One region of the Paenibacillus sp. J31R98 genome, then DNA from elsewhere that is predicted to be linked to it. Evidence: a T-box and tRNA genes for the amino acid it is inferred to sense, from the RefSeq annotation. Region 1 holds a T-box; the other regions hold tRNA genes.

What was found. The T-box of region 1 lies ahead of leuS (leucine--tRNA ligase). A T-box ahead of a tRNA ligase gene usually reads a tRNA of that ligase, here a tRNA-Leu.
Region 2: it has a tRNA-Leu gene. The T-box ahead of leuS (leucine--tRNA ligase) is inferred to sense a tRNA for this amino acid. The anticodon was not compared.
Region 3: it has a tRNA-Leu gene. The T-box ahead of leuS (leucine--tRNA ligase) is inferred to sense a tRNA for this amino acid. The anticodon was not compared.

Annotation. Positions count from the first base shown of each region.
Region 1 is NZ_JBWDNO010000002.1:958,318-965,141, forward strand. Features, by position in the region: gene leuS (leucine--tRNA ligase) at 1-1,462, opposite strand, end outside; T-box leader at 1,538-1,771, opposite strand; gene AC0YNX_RS13065 (class I SAM-dependent DNA methyltransferase) at 1,851-2,618, opposite strand; gene AC0YNX_RS13070 (CvfB family protein) at 2,620-3,531, opposite strand; gene rsfS (ribosome silencing factor) at 3,528-3,875, opposite strand; gene yqeK (bis(5'-nucleosyl)-tetraphosphatase (symmetrical) YqeK) at 3,872-4,447, opposite strand; gene nadD (nicotinate-nucleotide adenylyltransferase) at 4,437-5,024, opposite strand; gene yhbY (ribosome assembly RNA-binding protein YhbY) at 5,125-5,415, opposite strand; gene aroE (shikimate dehydrogenase) at 5,440-6,300, opposite strand; gene yqeH (ribosome biogenesis GTPase YqeH) at 6,352-6,824, opposite strand, start outside.
Region 2 is NZ_JBWDNO010000002.1:784,278-791,101, reverse strand. Features, by position in the region: gene AC0YNX_RS12295 (ABC transporter ATP-binding protein) at 1-615, shown strand, start outside; gene AC0YNX_RS12290 (ABC transporter substrate-binding protein) at 622-2,175, shown strand; tRNA gene AC0YNX_RS12285 (tRNA-Met) at 2,607-2,683, shown strand; tRNA gene AC0YNX_RS12280 (tRNA-Ile) at 2,705-2,781, shown strand; tRNA gene AC0YNX_RS12275 (tRNA-Leu) at 2,803-2,888, shown strand; gene AC0YNX_RS12270 (Kelch repeat-containing protein) at 3,233-4,657, shown strand; gene AC0YNX_RS12265 (DUF402 domain-containing protein) at 4,869-5,894, shown strand; gene AC0YNX_RS12260 (ABC transporter substrate-binding protein) at 6,329-6,824, shown strand, end outside.
Region 3 is NZ_JBWDNO010000009.1:165,289-172,112, reverse strand. Features, by position in the region: gene AC0YNX_RS26355 (AraC family transcriptional regulator) at 1-379, opposite strand, end outside; gene map (type I methionyl aminopeptidase) at 520-1,266, shown strand; gene pyrB (aspartate carbamoyltransferase) at 1,348-2,259, opposite strand; gene AC0YNX_RS26340 (TrkH family potassium uptake protein) at 2,365-3,738, opposite strand; gene AC0YNX_RS26335 (hypothetical protein) at 3,845-4,228, opposite strand; tRNA gene AC0YNX_RS26330 (tRNA-Leu) at 4,412-4,493, opposite strand; tRNA gene AC0YNX_RS26325 (tRNA-Lys) at 4,532-4,604, opposite strand; tRNA gene AC0YNX_RS26320 (tRNA-Glu) at 4,610-4,684, opposite strand; gene AC0YNX_RS26315 (hypothetical protein) at 4,799-5,044, opposite strand; tRNA gene AC0YNX_RS26310 (tRNA-Leu) at 5,161-5,245, opposite strand; tRNA gene AC0YNX_RS26305 (tRNA-Glu) at 5,285-5,359, opposite strand; tRNA gene AC0YNX_RS26300 (tRNA-Ser) at 5,429-5,519, opposite strand; tRNA gene AC0YNX_RS26295 (tRNA-Asn) at 5,527-5,602, opposite strand; gene AC0YNX_RS26290 (SprT family protein) at 5,632-6,111, opposite strand; gene AC0YNX_RS26285 (hydrolase/acyltransferase) at 6,236-6,589, shown strand; gene cmpA (cortex morphogenetic protein CmpA) at 6,704-6,824, shown strand, end outside.

The sequences.
Region 1 (6,824 bases):
CCGTCTCGGGATCAACTGTCTCAACCCACTCCGTTACGTTCGCAAGCGGTGACTCTCCTGTGCCGGAAGGCTTGATTTGATCAACGTCCGGCAGCAAGAGCGGCAATTGATCGTCAGGAACCGGCTTCATTGTGCCGTCTTCCAAGTGGAGAATCGGAATCGGCTCGCCCCAGTAACGCTGGCGGCTGAACAGCCAATCGCGCAGACGGTAGGTGACTTTGCCTTGGCCTTTGCCTTCTGCTTCGAGCCATTCGATGGCACGCGCAATCGCTTCTTCGTTGCTAAGACCGTTCAAGAAGCCGGAGTTCACGTGTGCGCCGTCGCCAGCATACGCCGCTTCGCTCACGTCGCCGCCGGAAACGACTTCGACGATTGGCAAGTTGAACTGCTTCGCGAATTCCCAGTCGCGTTCGTCATGGCCTGGAACCGCCATAATCGCGCCTGTTCCGTAGCCTGCAAGCACGTAATCCGCAATCCAGATCGGCACAAGCGCGCCGTTAACCGGATTAACCGCGTAAGCGCCTGTGAATACGCCGCTCTTATCTTTGTTCAGGTCAGTACGCTCCAGATCGCTCTTGCGAGCAGCTGTCTCTTGATAGTCCTTCACTGCAGCGCGCTGCGCTTCAGTCGTAATGGCATCAACCAGCTCATGCTCAGGAGCAAGTACGCAGTACGAAGCGCCGAACAGCGTATCCGGGCGCGTTGTGAACACAACGAGCGAAGCATCGTGACCGTCAATAGCGAAAGTCACTTCTGCACCCTTCGACTTGCCAATCCAGTTGCGCTGCATGTCCTTGATGCTCTCTGTCCAGTCCAGCTCTTCCAAATCTTCAAGCAAGCGCTCTGCATATTCCGTAATGCGAAGCACCCATTGGCGCATCGGTTTGCGGATTACCGGATGGTTGCCGCGCTCGCTGAGGCCGTTAATAACCTCTTCGTTCGCAAGCACCGTTCCAAGCGCCGGGCACCAGTTAACCGGCACTTCAGCTACATAAGCAAGACCTTTATTGAACAGTTGGATGAAGATCCACTGTGTCCATTTGTAGTAATCCGGATCCGTTGTGCTGAACTCGCGGTCCCAGTCGTACGAGAAGCCGAGCGACTTGATCTGACGGCGGAAGTTGTTAATGTTCTTTACCGTGATCTCGCGCGGATGCTCGCCTGTATCCAGAGCGTGCTGCTCTGCCGGCAAACCGAATGCGTCCCAGCCCATCGGATGAAGGACGTTGTAGCCGCGCATTCTTTTGTAACGCGATACGATATCTGTTGCCGTGTAGCCTTCCGGATGGCCTACGTGCAAGCCTGCCCCGGATGGATACGGGAACATGTCGAGTGCGTAAAACTTCGGCTTCCCTGCATCCTCTGTCGTCTTGAATGTCTTGGATTCATCCCAATAACGCTGCCATTTCGGCTCAATAACGAGCGGGTTATAGCCCTGCTGCTCTTGGCGCTCCTGTGTCATAAATATGCCTCCCAATTGTCTATGCAAACTTGTTCTTGCCGAGAAAATAAAAAAACTCCCGCCCCTAGCGTCATCGCTAGGGACGAGAGGATTATGCTCCCGTGGTACCACCCTAGTTAGCAAGCGGTATGCTTTACCGCTGCTCACTCTATGCCTTTAACGCAGGCGAGACGGCACGCTTGAAAGTCAACCTGACTGTTCACGTGCGGCTCCAAGGCGAGTTCACTTCACGCTGGTCCGGCTTGCACCTACCGCCGGCTCTCTGATCCAGACGCTGCTGAAGCTACTGCTCCTCTTCAACACCTTATTAAACAAAAAATAGATAGTTCGATTATAAATAAGCAGCTTATGCCATGTCAAGGAAAAGCGCCTAGAACTGACAGTATTATCACTTGACAGCTGCAAAAAACAATCGTTCCGCTTCACCGGTTGCCGGCTCTAGCTTGAAATCAGCAAACAGCTCGACTTTAGCAAAGCCTGCACCATGCAGCACTTCCTGCAGCCACGCTGCATCGTAAGCTCTCTGCACATGCGTTTCTTCGATTCGAGTGAAGCTTGCGCCTCTCGAATCAGCACGTGCGAAGATCGTCAATTGATGCTCGATTTCGACACGCTCTTCATCAAGCTCGCATGTCCATATGTATGCCACATCCGGCTCATCGAGGACGAAAGGTTGCTCGCTTGCATAACGCTCCAGCGTTGCTGGCGAATGTACATCGAACAGAAATACGCCGCCGGGCTTCAGCGCCCGATAAGTCGCTTCTATCGCGGCCACGACATCCTCTTCTTCGGTTAAGTAGTTTACGCAATCACAGAAGGAGATGACCGAATCGACTTGTTCGCCAAGCTCCCATTCCGTCATGTCCTGCTGCAGCCACGTAACCGTCCCTCGCGCCGGTCCACCGCTGCGAACCGCATCATCCCATTTGCTTTGTCCGATGGTCAGCATGTCCGAGGACAAGTCGATCCCATAGACTTGATATCCTTGCCGAGCAAGCGGGATTGCGATGCTGCCTGTCCCGCAGCCGAGATCAACGACTGTTCGCGGTGTCCCGTACCGCTGCCAGCAAGCATCCGCAAACTTCAGCCACTCCGGATACGGCATATCCGCCATCAGCCGATCATAGACGGTGGCAAACTGCCGATAGGCTTCCATGCTAACCCTCCTGCTTCTCAGCAGCAGCAGCAGCCTGCTCGATTAGCTTCGTCCAGTTGCCTTCCTGCGTTACAATACCCTCACGCATCAGCTTGCCAAGCGCGCGCTTGAAGGCGCCTTTGCTAATGCCGAATTTCTGCTTGATGATATCCGCTGTAGTGGCATCGGAGTACGGCATTGCGCCATTCGGACGCTCTTTCAGGAACGCTAGAATCCGGTCGGAATCTTCTAGGCGACCTACTTCCTTGCGCTGCTGCATCGACAGATTGACGCGACCGTCCTCGCGAACGAACGTTACTCTAGCTTTCACCCGCTCACCGAGACGAAGCAGTCTTGTCCGATCGTCCGCCGGTATTAAGCCATAAGCTCCGAAACCAAGCACCCCGCCGTCAATCATGACGAAGGAACCGATCTTCAGCGTCTTCGTTACCCAGCCTTCCACCCACGTGTTATGCCACGAAGATGGCGCGTGAAAAGCAAGCTCAGCCAACTCTTCTTCGAAAGCCACCTTCGCAACGAGGCGGCCAATCTTGTCGTGCGCGAGGATAACATGCACCTCATCACCGACTTTTGGACGCAATTCCTTCAGCTCGGGTTGTTCAGACAATGGCAGCAGCAACTGCCGGCCAAGTCCCATCTCAAGGAATGAACCGATCTTCGGATGAATATCCGCCACTTTAAGACGAGCCACTTCTCCTAATTGGATAAGCGGCTTCTTCATCGTCGCAGCGATACGGTCCTCGGAATCGAAGAATAGAAATACATCATAGAATTGCCCGATCTGCGGGCGGTGGCCGACAAGCTCGGTGTAGTGCATGAGCACTTCGTTCTCGCCATCGGTCATAAAGTAACCGTAAGGAGATACCTCACGAGCTAGCTTCAAATTCTGTGTTGTGCCTGCTACGAGATTCATGCTAATTCCACAACCTTCGCATCGGACCAAAGACGTTCGATGTTGTAATATTCACGCTCATCGCGATGGAATACGTGAACAACCACGTCGCCGATGTCTACAAGCACCCATCTGCAAGTATCAGCGCCTTCGATGCCGCGCACCCGAGCGCCTCTCGCTTCCGCCTGCTTGCGAATTTCAGTCGTGATCGCTTGCACCTGTGTATCCGAATTACCGTGACAGATGACAAAATAGTCCGCGACCAGTGAAATGTTCATCAAGTCCAGCGCCACCACGTTATGCGCTTTCTTATCTTCCGCCGCTGCTACGACGGCTTTCAGAAGCTCCTCTGAAGTTACTGTCATTGCTCAGCCTCCCTTAATTGAAGTATTAAATCATTCCGTGCCGCAACGGTGAGCGGATAGATCCGCTTTCCCTGCAGAAGCAAGTAAGAAATCGTAGAATCGAAACCAGCAATAAGTGCTTTTTCCACACTATGCTCGGCTATTTCTCTTATTTTATGCACACCTGGAAAATCGCGGCCAGGCTCCATATAATCGGCGAGACAGACGATTTTGTCCATCAGCGTCATTCGCTCACGACCGGAGGTGTGGTATCTGATTGCGTCCAGCACTTCATTGTCCGCGATGCCGTAATCACGTGCAGCGACGAAAGCACCTACCGGCGCATGCCACAACTCTTTGTCGTATTCGAGCAAATCGCTTGGCAGCCCTTCCTCCCGGATAATCGTCTCCATCCGCGAGGTCGGCCAGTATTTGGCGACATCGTGCAGAATCGCAGCCAGCTCCGCTCGAACCGGATCGCAGCCGAACCGCTCCGCGAGCAGAATCGATGTCTCCATCACGCCGAGCGTATGCGTCCATCTGCGCTCAGGCATCTCTGCCTTCACCGAAGCCATCAGTTCATTACGATTCATAGAGTTCATTCCTTCGAATAAACGAATAGACTTTCTCCGGCACGAGGAAGCGAATGGAACGGCCCTCTGCAATGCGTTCCTTGATAACCGTCGAAGACAGCTCGTAAAGCGGCATCTTCACAACGGTCAATCTGTCCTTGAGGTAATCCGGAAGCTCATCCACTTCCATGTTCTCGCCGCCGCGAGTTACGCCGATGAAGCGTACCAGCTGGGCCAGCTCCTGAATGTTATGCCACTTCGGCAGATCGTTCACGCGGTCAGATCCGATAATAAGACTGAATTCCCGTCCCGGATATTGAGCGCTCAGCTCTTTGATCGTATCGATCGTGTAGCTGGTGCCTTCCCGCTCCAGCTCCGTATCCATCGCACGGAAATGCGGCTGGAAATCAATCGCCCGATACACCATCTCAAGTCTCGTAGGTCCATCAGCAAGAGGTCCGTTTTCCTTAAGCGGCGGGTGGCCGGCTGGAACAAACCAAACTTCGTCTAGACCGCATGCTTCGCGCGCCGATTCGGCAGCGAGCAAATGGCCATAATGGATCGGGTCGAACGTGCCGCCCATAAAACCGACTTTAATCAACGTACATTCTCCTCTCGCTGTTAAAACCTTTTGTATTTAAAAGATAGAGCTGCTGCGCGCCTTTTTTTACAGAGCAATAAACATACAAAACCAGCCCTTACGGCAGTTCAATCGTTTTATGATCTTTACTTTCTTTGTACAGCACAATTGTCTTCCCGATCACTTGAACAAGCTCGGAGCCGGATTCGGATGCAACCCATTCGCCCACTTCTTTCGGATCTTCAATGCTGTTGTTGAGCACAGAGATCTTAATCAGCTCACGCGTTTCGATCGCTTCTTCGATGTGACGGATCAGATTCTCGTTCTTGCCTTCCTTGCCCACTTGAAAAATCGGGTTCAAATGGTGCGCCAGCGAGCGCAGATGACTCTTTTGTTTACCTGTTAGCATGTTAATTTTCCTTCTCTCGTCAAATTAGGACTGCTGCAGCGCTTCAAGCACCGTCTCCCGCATCGCATCTACCGGCGCAGGCTGTCCCGTCCAATATTCAAAGGCATAAGCGCCTTGATAAATAAACATTCCTAGACCGCCGTGGATCCGACAGCCTCGCTCACGCGCTTCAGCAAGGAAACGTGTCGTAAGCGGATTATAGATCAGGTCGCTCGCTACTGAATTCGGCTTCAGCCACGAGCTGTCAATCGGCGTTTCCTCCACGTTCGGGAACATGCCGAGCGACGTCGTATTAATAATAATATCACTATGCCCGCAAGCCGCTTGCAGTTCATCCTGGCCGATGGCCCGGATAACCGGAACAAGTCCGCGGAATGCCTCCGCCAGCTCTTCAGCGCGGGCAACGGTTCGATTCGAGATCGTAACGGACGCCACGCCTTCACGAGCGAGCGCATAAAGGATGCCTCTTGTCGCTCCGCCAGCGCCGATGATGAGCACATGAGAGCCTGCAAGATCAGACTTCGCTTCTTCTTTAAGCGACCGGACATAGCCGATGCCGTCTGTATTGTAGCCTTTCAAGTGACCGTCGGTATTGACGATCGTGTTAACCGCGCCAATCACTTGCGCGCTTTCGTCGATTTCATCGAGCAGCGGCATAATGTCAAGCTTATGCGGGATCGTGACGTTCACGCCGCGAATGCCCATTGCCCTAACCCCAGCGACGAAGTCGCCAAGCCGATCAGCTGTTATATGAAAAGCGGTATAGATCCCGTTGATCCCGCATTCCCGGAACGCCCGGTTCATCATAATCGGCGATTTCGAATGTCGAATCGGATCGCCGATGACGCTATATAGCACCGTATGACTGTCTACCTTGTTGCCCATCCTTTACGTTCACTCTCCCTTAAACATATGGATGTTCCCTGACTAAACCGATTAAATCAGCGCATCGCGCATAAGGACCCGAACGCCCTTCGGCACGTGAATGTCAACGAGTGCGCCGCTTGCGCCGTTCACGTGAATCCAGCCGAGGCCAGAGATGAACAAGTCAGTCTCCGAGTTGCGGCGTACCGTCAGGCGGTGCCGCGTCCAAGCTGGCATTTCTTCCAGCTGTTCCTTCGATGGAGGAGCCAGCAGCTCGCCCTTATGGTTGGCGAACAGCTCGTCGGCACGCTCGAGCTTCGTCCGGTGCACCTGCAGCGCATTCGAAACATAGAGAGTGAACGATTGACGATCTCCTTCGATAAAATCAAACCGCGCAAGAGCGCCGACAAACAGCGTCTGACCACTGTTCAACTGGTACACGAGCGATTTGACCGGTTTATCCGGCAGCAATGAGCCGAGTACGTCGCGAGGTACAATCTCGGTCATCCGATGCGAGTAAACGATCCCCGGCGTATCAATGATAT
Region 2 (6,824 bases), 170 kb from region 1:
CCCTACTTGACGGCGCTTGAGAATGTCGAGATGCCGATGATGCTATCATCAAGGCTCGACCGCGCGTACGCGAAGCAGCTGCTCGAATGGGTTGGTCTCAAGGAGCGGATGCATAACAAGCTGCATCAGCTGTCCGGCGGTGAGCAGCAAAGGGTTGCGATTGCGATCTCGCTCGCGAATCGACCGAAGCTGCTGCTTGCGGATGAGCCGACCGGTTCGGTAGATACAGTGACGAGCGAGCTCATCATGGATATTTTTCGCAGGCTGAACCGAGAGCTTGGCATTACAGTCGTCATTGTAACCCATGATCTATCACTTGCTAGCAAGGTTGACCGGGTGGTGGCGATTCGGGATGGACTGACGAGCACGGAGTTTGTAAAGAGAAATCCGAATTTGGATGACGTAGAGCAGCTCGGGAATGGAGCAGGCCACGGCGCTGGCGAAGGAGAAGGTGGCATACACTCGATTCATGAAGAGTATGTTGTCGTAGACCGCGTGGGCAGGCTCCAGATCCCGAAAGCGTACTTAACTGCGCTACAGATTTCTGATCGTGCGTCGATGGAGTTTGATGGGGAGCGTATTATCATTTCACCGCCTAAATCATTGGAGGGGTAAACGAACATGGAGAGAAGAGAGAATCGTAAGCGAGTCGTATTGAAGAGGTCAGCAGCAGCAGCTGTTAGTGCGCTCATGCTCACGTCTACGCTAGCGGCGTGTACGAAAGGGGATGGAGACAGCGATGCGGATCGGCATGTGCTGCGGGTTGGATTTATGTATTCGAACTCGGATAATGATCCGTATTTGCGTCAGCAGTTTACGGACAGCTACGAGCTGTTGCACCCAAACATAGATATTGAAGTTGTCTCTGCTATCAACTATGACGATCAGAGATTTGAGCAGCCAGATCCGAACAAGAAGCAGCCCGACCCTTATGAGAAAATCAAAGAGATGCTGACTGGCAGCAATCCGGCAGACGTCGTTATTCTCGAGTCCAGTTATCTCAAGCGTGCCGTTCAGGATAACCTGCTCAAGCAGCTTGATCCGATTATTCAAGAGGATGAGTTCGATATCGATGACTTCGTCCCGACGGTTATTAACGGAATCAAGGATGCTGGCGATGGATATTTGTACGCCCTCACGCCGACATTTAGCGGTTCAGCGCTCTACTATAATAAGAAGCTGTTTACAGAGGCTGGCGTAACACTGCCAACGGATAATATGGAATGGCCGGATGTTCTTGCGCTGGCGAAGCGCCTTGCGAAGGGTGAAGGCAAAGAGCGCAAGTTCGGGATTTCGTTCAACCGTTGGGGCGGAGACCCGTTCTATGATTCCCAGAGCTATGCAGCTCCGTTGCAGCTGAAGATTTTCGATAACAAAGCGGAGAAAATGACCGTAGATCAGCCGCAGTGGCGTAAAGTATGGAACGATCTGGCTGGCCTGTACAAGGAGAAAATCGTCCCGACGGGCGAAGACCTCAATAACGGAGGTGGAGGACCGCGGGCGATAGATGATACGAGCAAACCTGTGTATGATCCTTTCAATGGCGATCTGTTCATTAATGGTCGCCTAGCAATGACTGTTGCGGGTTATGACTACGTGAACGAGCTGGCGAAGCTGAAAGACTATGCAGCGAAAAATCCGGATAAGCCAACGATCGACTGGGATGTTGTAACCGTTCCACAGTTTCAGGAGGCTCCAGGCATCGGCGGCAATGTCTATCTGAGTAACCTGATGGCGATTAACAATAAGGCGCAAAACCCTGATGATGCGTGGGATTTCATCAAGTTCAACAACAGCAAGGAATGGGCGAAGCTGAAGTCGCGCAGCACGTACGAGATGGTATCCCGCAAGTCGTTCCTCAAGCCGAAAGAAGGAATGACTTACAACATCGGCGCGTTCTATGCGCTGAAGCCGATACCGCCTCAAGACGTTGAGCTGGATAAACTGTATCGCGACAAGCAGAACCTGTACCAAGTACAGAATCTTGCGCAGCCGCTCTTCCAGGACGTTATCCAGGGCAAGAAATCGGTCGAGGATGCTCTGAAGGAATGGCAGACGAAAGGCGACGCCTTGCTCCAGAAGATCAAGGATAATCCGAATGGTCCGCTTGATCCGGGTAACGGCGGCGGAGTAGGCGGAGACGTGTATGTGAATCCAGGCGGCGTTAAGGGATAAAGGATAATGGATAAGGAATAAGTAATATGGAACAAGGAATTATGCTAGCTTAAAAGCCTTCCTTCGTTTACAGAACCGCATCGGTGCATTTGCGCCGGTGCGGTTTTTCGTTTTGGGGGAGAATGCTTGATTTTCCGAAATTGGGGTATCCTAATCAAAACGGCGAAGAAAGGAGCGAGGCTCATGAAATGGGTGTATTGGGGGAAATTGTACGAGACCAAATTTCAAGCGGGCTGTTTAGTGAAGAGGATGGAAAATGATTGGTGGGTGTACGGTTATGAATGTCCTCAAGAAATTGAGGTGTTTCGTTCGCGCAAGGGCCGATTTGGTGTTCGATTCCTCCCTTAGAATATTAAGGCTTGACTAATACTTGTCTCATATAGTATATTAATTCTTGTCGCCATTGAATGTTTGTAGTGAATTGGTGTTATCGCGGGGTGGAGCAGCTCGGTAGCTCGTCGGGCTCATAACCCGAAGGCCGCAGGTTCAAATCCTGCCCCCGCAACCAACCTTTCGATTATTATCGTAAGGGCCCTTAGCTCAGTTGGTTAGAGCGGTCGGCTCATAACCGATTGGTCGGGGGTTCGAGTCCCTCAGGGCCCACCATTCCTCAATCATACATATCATGCCGGGGTGGCGGAACTGGCAGACGCACAGGACTTAAAATCCTGCGGTGGGTGACCACCGTACGGGTTCGATTCCCGTCCTCGGCATCCAACGAAAACCTTGATGAATCAAGGTTTTTTTATTTTGTTGGTTGAGATTGGGTGCTTGTAATTCCAAAGGTTCTGAGTACCTAAAGCATTAAAAACTGGTACACAGAACACTCCATAAGTTTTGATAATTACTCTTTTTCATCACTTGCCATTAAAAGCGATGAGGAGGAGTTTTTTGTCATGAACGTTGAAGGAAATAGTATTATGGGAATGAAATTTACTGCTCTGTGCTGATGGTTTATTTAACCACAAAGTATAATGTGAAATTTTGTATATTACAAGACTGATAATTACTGGTTATTACTTGTATGATAATTTCATTACATAATTGGAGGTACATCATGAAGAGAAATCTATTGCTATTATTTGTTTCTGTGATGGTTCTGTTACAAGTTGCGATACCTGTAAACGCTGAAGGCACATGGGAATCAAAAGCGAATATGCTTTATGAACACGCATACGGGGCAAGTGCAACTGTTGATGGGAAGTTATTTGCAATTGCAGGAAGACCCTATGCGTCAGATATTAACAATGCAACAGTTGGCAAGAAAGTTGAAGCATATGATTCTGCATCCGATACTTGGGTAGCAAAAGCTGATTATCCAATTGCTGTCGTAGGTGTACAGGCGGCAGTATACAATGGGAAAATATATACATTTGGCGGTTCTACTTCAGCCGGTTCAGGAGTGCCTGTTAGTAAGGTATATGAATATGATCTATCGACAGATACTTGGACAGCAAAAAAGAATATGCCTACCGCAAGGTTCGCAACCAGTGTTACAGTTCTAAACGATAAAATTTATGTAATTGGTGGTGCTATTGCTGGTGTAGGTGTACCTTCCAACAAGGTTGAGGTCTATGATCCAGCTACGGACACTTGGACAACGAAGGCAAATCTGAATTTCGCGAGATTTGGTGCGGCAGCCATAACATATAAAGGATCCATCTATTCAATTGGTGGATCAGTAAGTGATAAAATTGAGAAATACGATGAAGAATCTGACCAATGGACCTCAATTCCAAATAGTTTAAGTGTTGGGGACAGAGCATTTGCAGTCATTTTGAACGGTGAAATTCTGATTGGAACTAACAAGTCAACAGCACTTAATTCATATGACCCTGATCATAATACATGGACAAGTAAGTTAAGTCTTCCTTCAGTACGCAATTTGCCATTTTTCGGAGTCATTAATAACAAACTATTCATTGCAGGGGACCTCGCTAAGAAAGATACTTCTACAATAGCTTCCGAAGAACTACACCCTGAAAGAGCGATACTTACGCTTTACCTAGTCGGAGGACAAAAGAAAGAATATGATCTATCTACTCAACAAATAGATGAATTTCTGAGTTGGTATGATTCACGAGCAGAAGATGTAGGACCTTCAAATTACACTTTCGATAAACCTTGGAATAAAGGCCCGTTTACTATTCGAACCGAGTCTGTAGTATATGATAAAATCGTAAACTTTGATATTGATGAATATTCCACTATAAATGAGGTAAGTTCGTCTACGGAAAACAATGTAATTACCGGTGACTATGTTCTAACCTTATATTTAGTAAATGGCCAATTGAAGCAATACGATTTAACTGATCAACAACTAAGTGCATTCCAAAACTGGTGTGCATCACGAGCAGATGGAGTGGGGCCAGAACGATATGCATTTGAGAAAATTTGGAATAAGGGGCCATTCGTTTCACGCACTGAATATGTGATCTTCGACAAGATTGCAAATTATGATAGTGATGAATATACCAATTAATTGTTACTAATCAGACCGGGAACTTTGACTCGTGGTTATTCGCAATAGTTTAAAAACTCCTTCTCATCACTCTAATTCGATGAGAAGGAGTTTTTTTATCTAACAATACAATATTCGACATGGTATACTCTACCAGTATCTTATAGGCATTTAGTTCTAATTTAGAGGAATGGCACAAGTTCCGTAATAATAGATAAGCGAGGACAAACAGATGCGTTTAATAAGAAAACTCACAGACAGCGATTGGTCTGGCGGCACGCCTAAATTATTGGCTGATGTCTCCCGCTATGCCGCTAGAGGCGTTCTATTCGACGACGAATGGAAAGTAGCCATGATGCATATGACGAAGGTGCAGCTCTACAAGCTTCCTGGAGGCGGCATTGAAGAAGGGGAAGATCCGCAGAGCGCTTTCCTTCGGGAGATTCAAGAAGAGACAGGCTGCGCAGCGGAAGTGATTCATGAGATTGGAGTTATCGAGGAACATAAAGCCTACAATGGCTTCCTCCAGCACTCCTCTTGCTATGTGGGGAAAGTCGTGCAGCATTCGACCAGCATTTCGCTCTCGCATGAAGAGCTCGAGTTAGGCATGCAAGTGGAATGGATGCCCATGAACACTGCCTTAGAGATGATGAGAGCTGCAGCAGCTAAGCAGATTGAGAACGACCCGCATAGATTCATGCTGGTCCGCGACCTCACGATTCTCGAAGAAACCGCGAAATGGTTGTCCGTGAACGTTACCATACAAGCTCGGAAGTACGGTGATCGCCCGCACTATGAGTGGCGGACTACGCTGCTTGAGCGAACAGACTCGCATATTTTCGTACTTGGGCACTATGGAAGGAAGCTGAAGCATTTTACGAAAGGCAAGACGTTTACGGTGGAGAACTGGACGATTGAATGTTTCCCATTCGATTCTTGGTTTACGGTTAGCGCAGATGTTATCGATGGGAAGCTTGCCCAGTACTATTGCAACATTAGCGAGCCGGCCCGGATGGAAGACGGTATGGTCACATTCGTTGATCTGGACATTGATCTTGTCTATAGGCGGGGAAACTGGCAAATCGTTGACGAGGATGAGTTCGTTAGCCATGCCGCCAAATTCGCGTACCCACCAGAGTTAATTGCTAGAGTCAGGCAGGAGGTCGAGCGTTTGCAGGAACGCATCGCGCTGAAGCAGTTTCCTTTTGACGGTTCGATTGAACGGTTCATTCCATGTATACCGCAAGATAACACATGATCCTATGCTTAATAATAACTCCTTCCCATCACTTGCAAATCTGGAGTGGTAGGAAGGAGTTTTTTTTGTGTCGAACGATGCTAATGCTTGTCGTAATAAGTGGAATCTAAAAAAAACGAAAATTCACCTTCTTTTTTTCTAAATACACATGAAAATCCAATTATGTATGATGAGATCGAAATTGTTTCAGTGCTTCTCAAGTGCTGAAGCAATTTATCGGGAACGTGCCCGGGGGGCAGTTCTGAAAAAGGGGAGGATTCGTCGATCGTATCGGTATTCAGGACCGTCCGCTAGGCTTGTTCAAACTTATATATATACGTGGATCGGTCTTGTGCCAGCAATTCTCGTAAGCGCTTACCAAACGCCGAATGTCGCTGTAAATGGCTAGCTGTAGGGTAGGGTACACCAAATTTTACGGGGTTGGAGGATTTACGATGAGAAAAAGGATGAAGAAGCCGTTCATGCTGCTGCTCGCCGGGACGATGATTGTGCTGGCTGCCTTAACCGGGTGTCAGAGCGAAAGCGGGGGCTCCAATATTGGAGCTGCCAATAACACCGGAAGCAGCGATAACGCTGGAACGAATGCAAAGGCAAACAATACGAAGACAGAAGATACAAAGACGAACGAAACGAAGCAGGACGATTCGAATACTGCTACAGCGGAGGATACAGCCCCTGCAACCGAGGAGGCAATTCCGACGGAATTCAAGCAATCGCCGACGCTGGAGAGTTTCGCAACTCCACTGAAGGATCGGTTGCCGGAAGACTTCAAGGTTACGAACGAATTGCCTAGCAACTTGCTGAAATATGAGATTGGTACATACGGCGGTACGCTTCGCACGGTTACCTCAGTCGTTGACTGGGATGCGGACGTATTCATCATGAACGACGAGGCGCTGCTCAACACGCCGGGCCTTCTTGGTAAGGAAG
Region 3 (6,824 bases), on a different contig from region 1:
AAATTTCGTTCTGCGTGTGGTTGTATACAGCGATGGAATGCAGAAAGGATGAACTGTCCATGTAGCTCTGAAGCCGGTTGTAGCCGCGAATCCAGTCCATCTTCGGCAGCTTCTGGTCAAACAGCATGGCGGCGATCTGATTGTCCTTGTTCACGTAGTTGGATAAGTGGCTTATGATTTCGTTCATATAGGAAAGATTATATTGAATCTGAGATAATACTTTCAGGTTGGACTGCTCCTGATTGCGCCTGACCGACTGCTCCAGCACGTAGGTGTTGACGAGCGTAAGTGCAATAAGGACGACAACCATGGATAACATAATCGAGATGAGTACACGCTGCAAATACTTCTTGGACTTGTAAATGCCAAAACCTTTCATGCAAGCTCCCCCTCCGTTAGCTGTACGCGGCATACCTTTATTATGTCATTAGAGGAGCAAGACTTCTATACCTGAGCTGGGCTCGTTTTCTTTACGCCGGACATTTTTTTATTTATAATTGACCATTAAAGAGGTGTAACATGATTATTATTAAAACTAAAGAAGAAATCGAAAATATGCGCAAAGCAGGAGAAATTCTTGCCGCTTGCCACCGCGAAATTGCGGGTATGATCAAACCAGGCGTTACAACGAACGAGATCGATCAATTCGCCGAGAAGTTTCTTGAGAAGCACGGTGCAAAGCCTGAACAGAAAGGGTACAAAGGCTACGCATACGCGACATGCGCTTCCGTGAACGACGTCATCTGCCACGGCTTCCCGTCGGCGACTCCGCTGAAGGACGGCGACATCGTTACGATTGATATGGTCGTCAATTTAAACGGCTGGCTGGCTGATTCCGCCTGGTCCTATGCGGTCGGCAACGTCTCCGAACAGGCACAGCGCTTGCTTACGGTGACAGAGGAGTCCATGTACAAAGGCATCGAACAAGCGGTTGTCGGCAACCGCATGGGCGATGTATCGAATGCGATTCAGAAGTATGCTGAAGAGAACGGCTTCTCGGTCGTCCGCGAATTCATCGGTCACGGCATCGGCCGCGACATGCATGAAGAGCCGCAAGTGCCGCATTACGGTCCTCCAGGCCGCGGCATTCGCCTGAAAGCCGGCATGGTAATGACGGTCGAGCCAATGCTGAACACCGGCGCATGGCAGAGCAAGATCGACAGTGACGGCTGGACAGCACGCACAATCGACGGCGGGCTCTCCGCTCAGTATGAGCATACGATTGCGATTACGGAAGACGGCCCGATTATACTGACGAAGCAATAATCTGGCACCAAAAAAGCCTCAGGTACCCACCAGCTCCATGCTGGTTGGACACACCTGAGGCTTTTTTATATCCGCTTTGCCCTATTGGAAGCACTTCTCAATAAGCGCCATTCGAATGTACAAGCCATTCACAGCTTGTCTGAAGTAAGCCGCCCGCGGATCCTGATCCACGTCCGGGTGGATTTCGCCGGCACGCGGAAGCGGATGAAGAATCATCGCCTTATCCTTCATCGTACTCAGCAGATTCCGGTCGATTATGTATTTGCCCTCTGCCTTCGCGTACTCCTCCGGCGACGGGAAACGCTCCTTCTGTATCCGAGTCTGATAGAACACATCCGCCGTCTGTGCAATGCCCGCTAGATCCGTCGTCTCCTCGTAGGAGATGCCCTTCTCATCCAAGTACTGCAACACATACGAAGGAATGCGTACATTGTCTGGGGAGATGAATGAAATATGTACGTTTCGGTAGTTTGCCAGCAGGTAGCTAAGCGAATGCACCGTTCTACCGTAAGTCAAATCGCCGATCATCGCGATATGGACGCCGTCGATGCCGCCGAACTCCTTCTCAATCGTATACAGATCCAGTAAAGCTTGCGTCGGATGTTCCCCCGAACCGTCCCCCGCGTTAATGACCGGCACCGAGGATACGGCAGCCGCCCGCTTCGCTGCGCCAATATCCGTATGCCGCATGACGATGAGATCGCTGTAGCCGGCAATAATCCGGATCATGTCTTCAAGCGTTTCGCCCTTGATTGCGGAAGAGAACTGGCTCGCATTCTCCGTGCCGATTACGCGTCCGCCGAGCCGGTGCATCGCCGATTCGAACGAGAACCGCGTACGGGTGCTCGCTTCGAAGAATAGCGTGCTCATTATTTTGTTCGGGAATCGCTGCGTGCCGCCTTCGCCTGCAACAACCTCCATCGCCTTCGCCGAGCTGAACAGCTGCCCTAGCTCCTCCCGATCGAACTGCTTCGCGCCAAGCACATGATACATTGATTTCACTGACTCCGACTCCCCTTCATTCATGATGACAACACATGCTACAGCGTATTATAAGCGAGTTCCTTCGCTCGTTCAAACTGCGATTTCGCACCCACGCTATCCAATAATAAGCTTCTCCTCCGGATAGCGGATATCCGGCTTCTTCTTGCCCGAGCTGAACATGGAGATGAACAGAAACATCCCGATTCGGCCGATGAACATGAGAATGATCAGCGTAATTTTGCCCCCTGGATGAAGTGAACCCGTAATCCCCGTCGACATGCCACATGTACCGAATGCCGACGTCACTTCGAAGAGGACAGCGGACAAATCAAAATGATACCCCTCCGACATAAATACGGCGAATATGCCAGTAAGCACGAGCAGCACAGCCAGCGAGAAGAAGACGAAGCTCTTAAGCGTATCCTCTATGCTGATGGAACGATTGAACGCCTTCGGCACCCGCTCTCCTCTGACAAAGCTTAGAATGAAAAGCACAATAATGGCAATTGTCGTTGTCCGAATCCCTCCGCCCATACTGGAAGGACTCGCTCCAATGAACATCAGCACCGAGATGAGCAGAAGCGATGCATGATGAAGCGACGACACGTCAACTGTGGTCAATCCTGCGCTGCGGGAGGACACCGATGTAAATAGCGAATTCATTAGCTGTTGATGTAACGGCATATGTACGAACGAATGGCCTGCTTCCGTCAGCCAGATGATGATCGCCCCAATGAGCAGCAGAATCGCATGCGTAGTCAGCGTCACCTTCGTGAACAACGAGAAGCGGAACCTTTTATTCGAGATACGGTTGCGGCGTCGGGTGCGGCGAATTAACTCCCACAGCTCCGCCATCACCGGGAACCCGATCGCCCCAAGAATGATTAACAACATCGTGAAGACCTGGACGAAATAATCATTAGAATAACGGATAAGCGAGTCACCGAACAGGTCGAAGCCCGCATTCGTAAAAGCAGACACGGAATGGAACATCCCGTTGAACAACGCATTCGTCAGCGAATCCGTATAGCCGGTTGCATAGAAATAAGCGCCGAACAGCAATGTGCCCGTCAGCTCAATCGCCAGTGTAAGCACGAGAACAACCCTCATAAGCTGCACAAGTCCTGCCAATTGGTTTCGGTTCTGGTCAATCATAATGAGCTTGCGCTCAAGCAGCCCGATGTGCTCCCCCATCAGGAACCAGTAGAAGCTGCCAAGCGTCATAATGCCGACGCCGCCGAATTGAAAGGCAGCCATCAGTACGATTGCGCCGAATGTGCTGAAGGTTTCATTGGTCGGAACCGTCGTCAGCCCCGTTACGCTTACGGCGCTTGCAGCGGTGAACAGCGCATCAATGAAGGGAAGCTTAACCCCCGGCTTCATGCTGATAGGCAGCTTTAGCAGCAGCGTAAAGACGATGATTCCGATCATATAAGCCAAAATAATGATTTTGCCCGGAGAGAGCTTCCTTATTATCGTTCTAAGCATCGTAAGTCAATAATTCCTTTCTGGATCAGGACGTATGGATGTTGTTTGCCCATATTAAGGGCAAAAAATCCTCTCTGCATATAGAGAGGATTGTCTTCGTCTATCGCTACTCCTCATACGGTTCAAAATGATACAAGTTCCCTTCGATGCCCAAATATTTCTTCACGAACCGCTCACGCATCATATCATCGAAGTATAGAGGATCCGCGATATAGACAGCTCCCGGCGTTGCTGCGATCACATTAATCTGCGCTTTAATATCCCGCATCGCCTGCTCGGGGATGTAGTAGTCGCCGCACTGATCATCCATCGCCCACACCAGCACTTCCTTGCAGCTCTCCGTCTGCTGATGCACCTGTTCTTGCAAACATTGAATCGCATGAAAATTACGCTTCTCCAAATAATAATCAATCAGTGCATGGTTGAGTATCGTCGTTGCAACATCATCCAGCACCAGCATTCGACCATCCTTCTTCGAATTCTCTGGCATCGCGACAATCCCCCACTTGCATTTGGAAATAATTCCAGACTATCCCTATTGAGACTTATGTACTATATATATCACATAATGTGTCACCTTGCCACAATTTATTGTTACCCCCGTCTGCGTGCGAAAATAAAAAAAACCCGAAATTCCTTCATAAAAAGGAATTCCAGGTTCTTGACTTCGGAATGCGGTCGGAGGGATTTGAACCCTCACGCCCATAAGGCGCCACCCCCTCAAGATGGTGTGTCTGCCGTTCCACCACGACCGCGGAGTGATATGTGATTGTACATATCAAGAAGATGAAAGTGAGTCATGTAGGATTCGAACCTACGACACCCTGATTAAAAGTCAGGTGCTCTACCAACTGAGCTAATGACTCGCAAATGGTGACCCGTAGGGGACTCGAACCCCTGTTACCTCCGTGAAAGGGAGGTGTCTTAACCACTTGACCAACGGGCCTAATTTCGACTTGTTTCGACAGCTTGTCCGAAGCAACGAAAATTATTATATCCCGCTGGCAAACAAAATGCAAGCACTTTTTTTCAATACAATTTCAGCACCAAAAGCTTAGTATTAATCGTTCACTTCGATGCCTAATGCTAACGCCCTTTTAAGTGCATCTTCGGTAAATTTATGTTTCCTGTACTTCGTTTCAAGCTCTTCCTTAGACATCGGAATCCAGTTAAAATCCTTGTTCTGATAAATCCACACCTTCGTGCCCCAATCCACATGAATCGTACGATTGGCCACCTTCTTCACTAAGCCGATTTCCTTAATAACTCCTGATACACCGAATATCTTCACACAATACTTATTCACAATATCCTTCAACTTCGCTCTCCACCGATCCGTTTATCATCTATCGCTATTATGCCCTAATCAATATCAAAAAAATAAAAAACCCTTGAATGATCAAGGGTTATCAGGTGTAAGGTTGGTGCGGTCGGAGGGATTTGAACCCTCACGCCTTGTGAGCGCCACCCCCTCAAGATGGTGTGTCTGCCGTTCCACCACGACCGCGGAGTGATATGTCGTAAATCCATATCAAGTTATACTAGATGGTGACCCGTAGGGGACTCGAACCCCTGTTACCTCCGTGAAAGGGAGGTGTCTTAACCACTTGACCAACGGGCCTTGCTGCTCTTGTAATCTCGCAGCTAGTCAAGATTCAAGAATAATTGCTTAGTGCCACTTCATAAAAAATGGCGGAGAAGGAGGGATTCGAACCCTCGCACCACTTGCGCAGTCTAACCCCTTAGCAGAGGGTCCCCTTGAGCCACTTGGGTACTTCCCCAAAGAATTGGCTCCCCGAACAGGACTCGAACCTGTGACAACTCGATTAACAGTCGAGTGCTCTACCAACTGAGCTATCAGGGAATATTGTTTGAGTGACAAGAAATAATTTATCACGTCTGAGATTTGAAGTCAAGCATATAAAGCAATAATTGTCCACGGCATCTTCCGCACGCATATCGCCTCGGATCTGTCTTGCGTTTGCGCAGATATTCCATACCGCAGCTGCGGCAAACAAGCTTGAATCTATAAGGCTCCGTCTTGCGCTTCTCCCCTGGCGGAAGCGACTTGCAATAACGCGTGCCGCCGACTTTGGCGAGCAGCTGCTTGAAGTCCGCGTCCCTATGCTGGTATCCCCGCTTCAAAATATGCAAATGATAATGGCAAAGCTCATGCTTGATAATCTTCTCCGTTTCCTCTTCCCCATAATTGCGGAGCTGGTGAGGACTAATCTCGATATTATGCGACTTTGTGAAATAGCGGCCGCCTGTCGACTTCAACCTGCCATTAAACGTAGCTTTGTGGCGAAAAGGAATACCGAAGGACTGCAGCGAAACCCGCTCTACCCACTCCTGCAACTGATGATCCTGCATCGAATGATTCTCCTTGATTAAAGTTACCGCGTAATACTTGAATTTTAAAGGACGAATACGCTACACTGTCAAGAGATATTCATCGGTCACGTCATTAAAGTAGAATATAGGGGGAACCATTCATATGCCAGCAATGCGTTATATCGTGATGAAGAACGGACAAGACGTCTCCTTCGTCGAAATGCCAGCCTCGCACGCCTATCAACTAAGTGCGCTTAATCTGCGCCTTCATAAAGAAATCGACAAGCTAACAGCCGCTGAGGTACCTGTGCTGCCATACGCAATCGCAGAATGCGATGACGTAGAACTGCATGACAAGTCGATTACGGTTCATTCCGGTCTCGATTACGTGAACGCGCTCGAGCAAGACTTCTCCACCATCCAAGAGAAATCGTACCCGCTCATCTCGCTCCTGACGGAAATCCGCGCTCTGCAAGCGCAGCTGGAGCAATGGTACGAAGAAGAACTCGACATCTAGGAACGCTCATTTCGCGAGAAATGCATGTTTTTGTAAATGGGACCTGCACGGACATTCGCCCGCTCTCATAAGCTAGTTATTACAACGAGTGATAGCTGGAAGGAGGGCGAAGCTATGCCGCAATGGCTCTGCAACCAACTGATGCGCGCTTTTCTGAAGAAAGACCGCCGGCAAATTCGTCTCTTGAACGACTGCTGGTACTTCTATCGTACTAGTAATCGTCCTGATGATGATT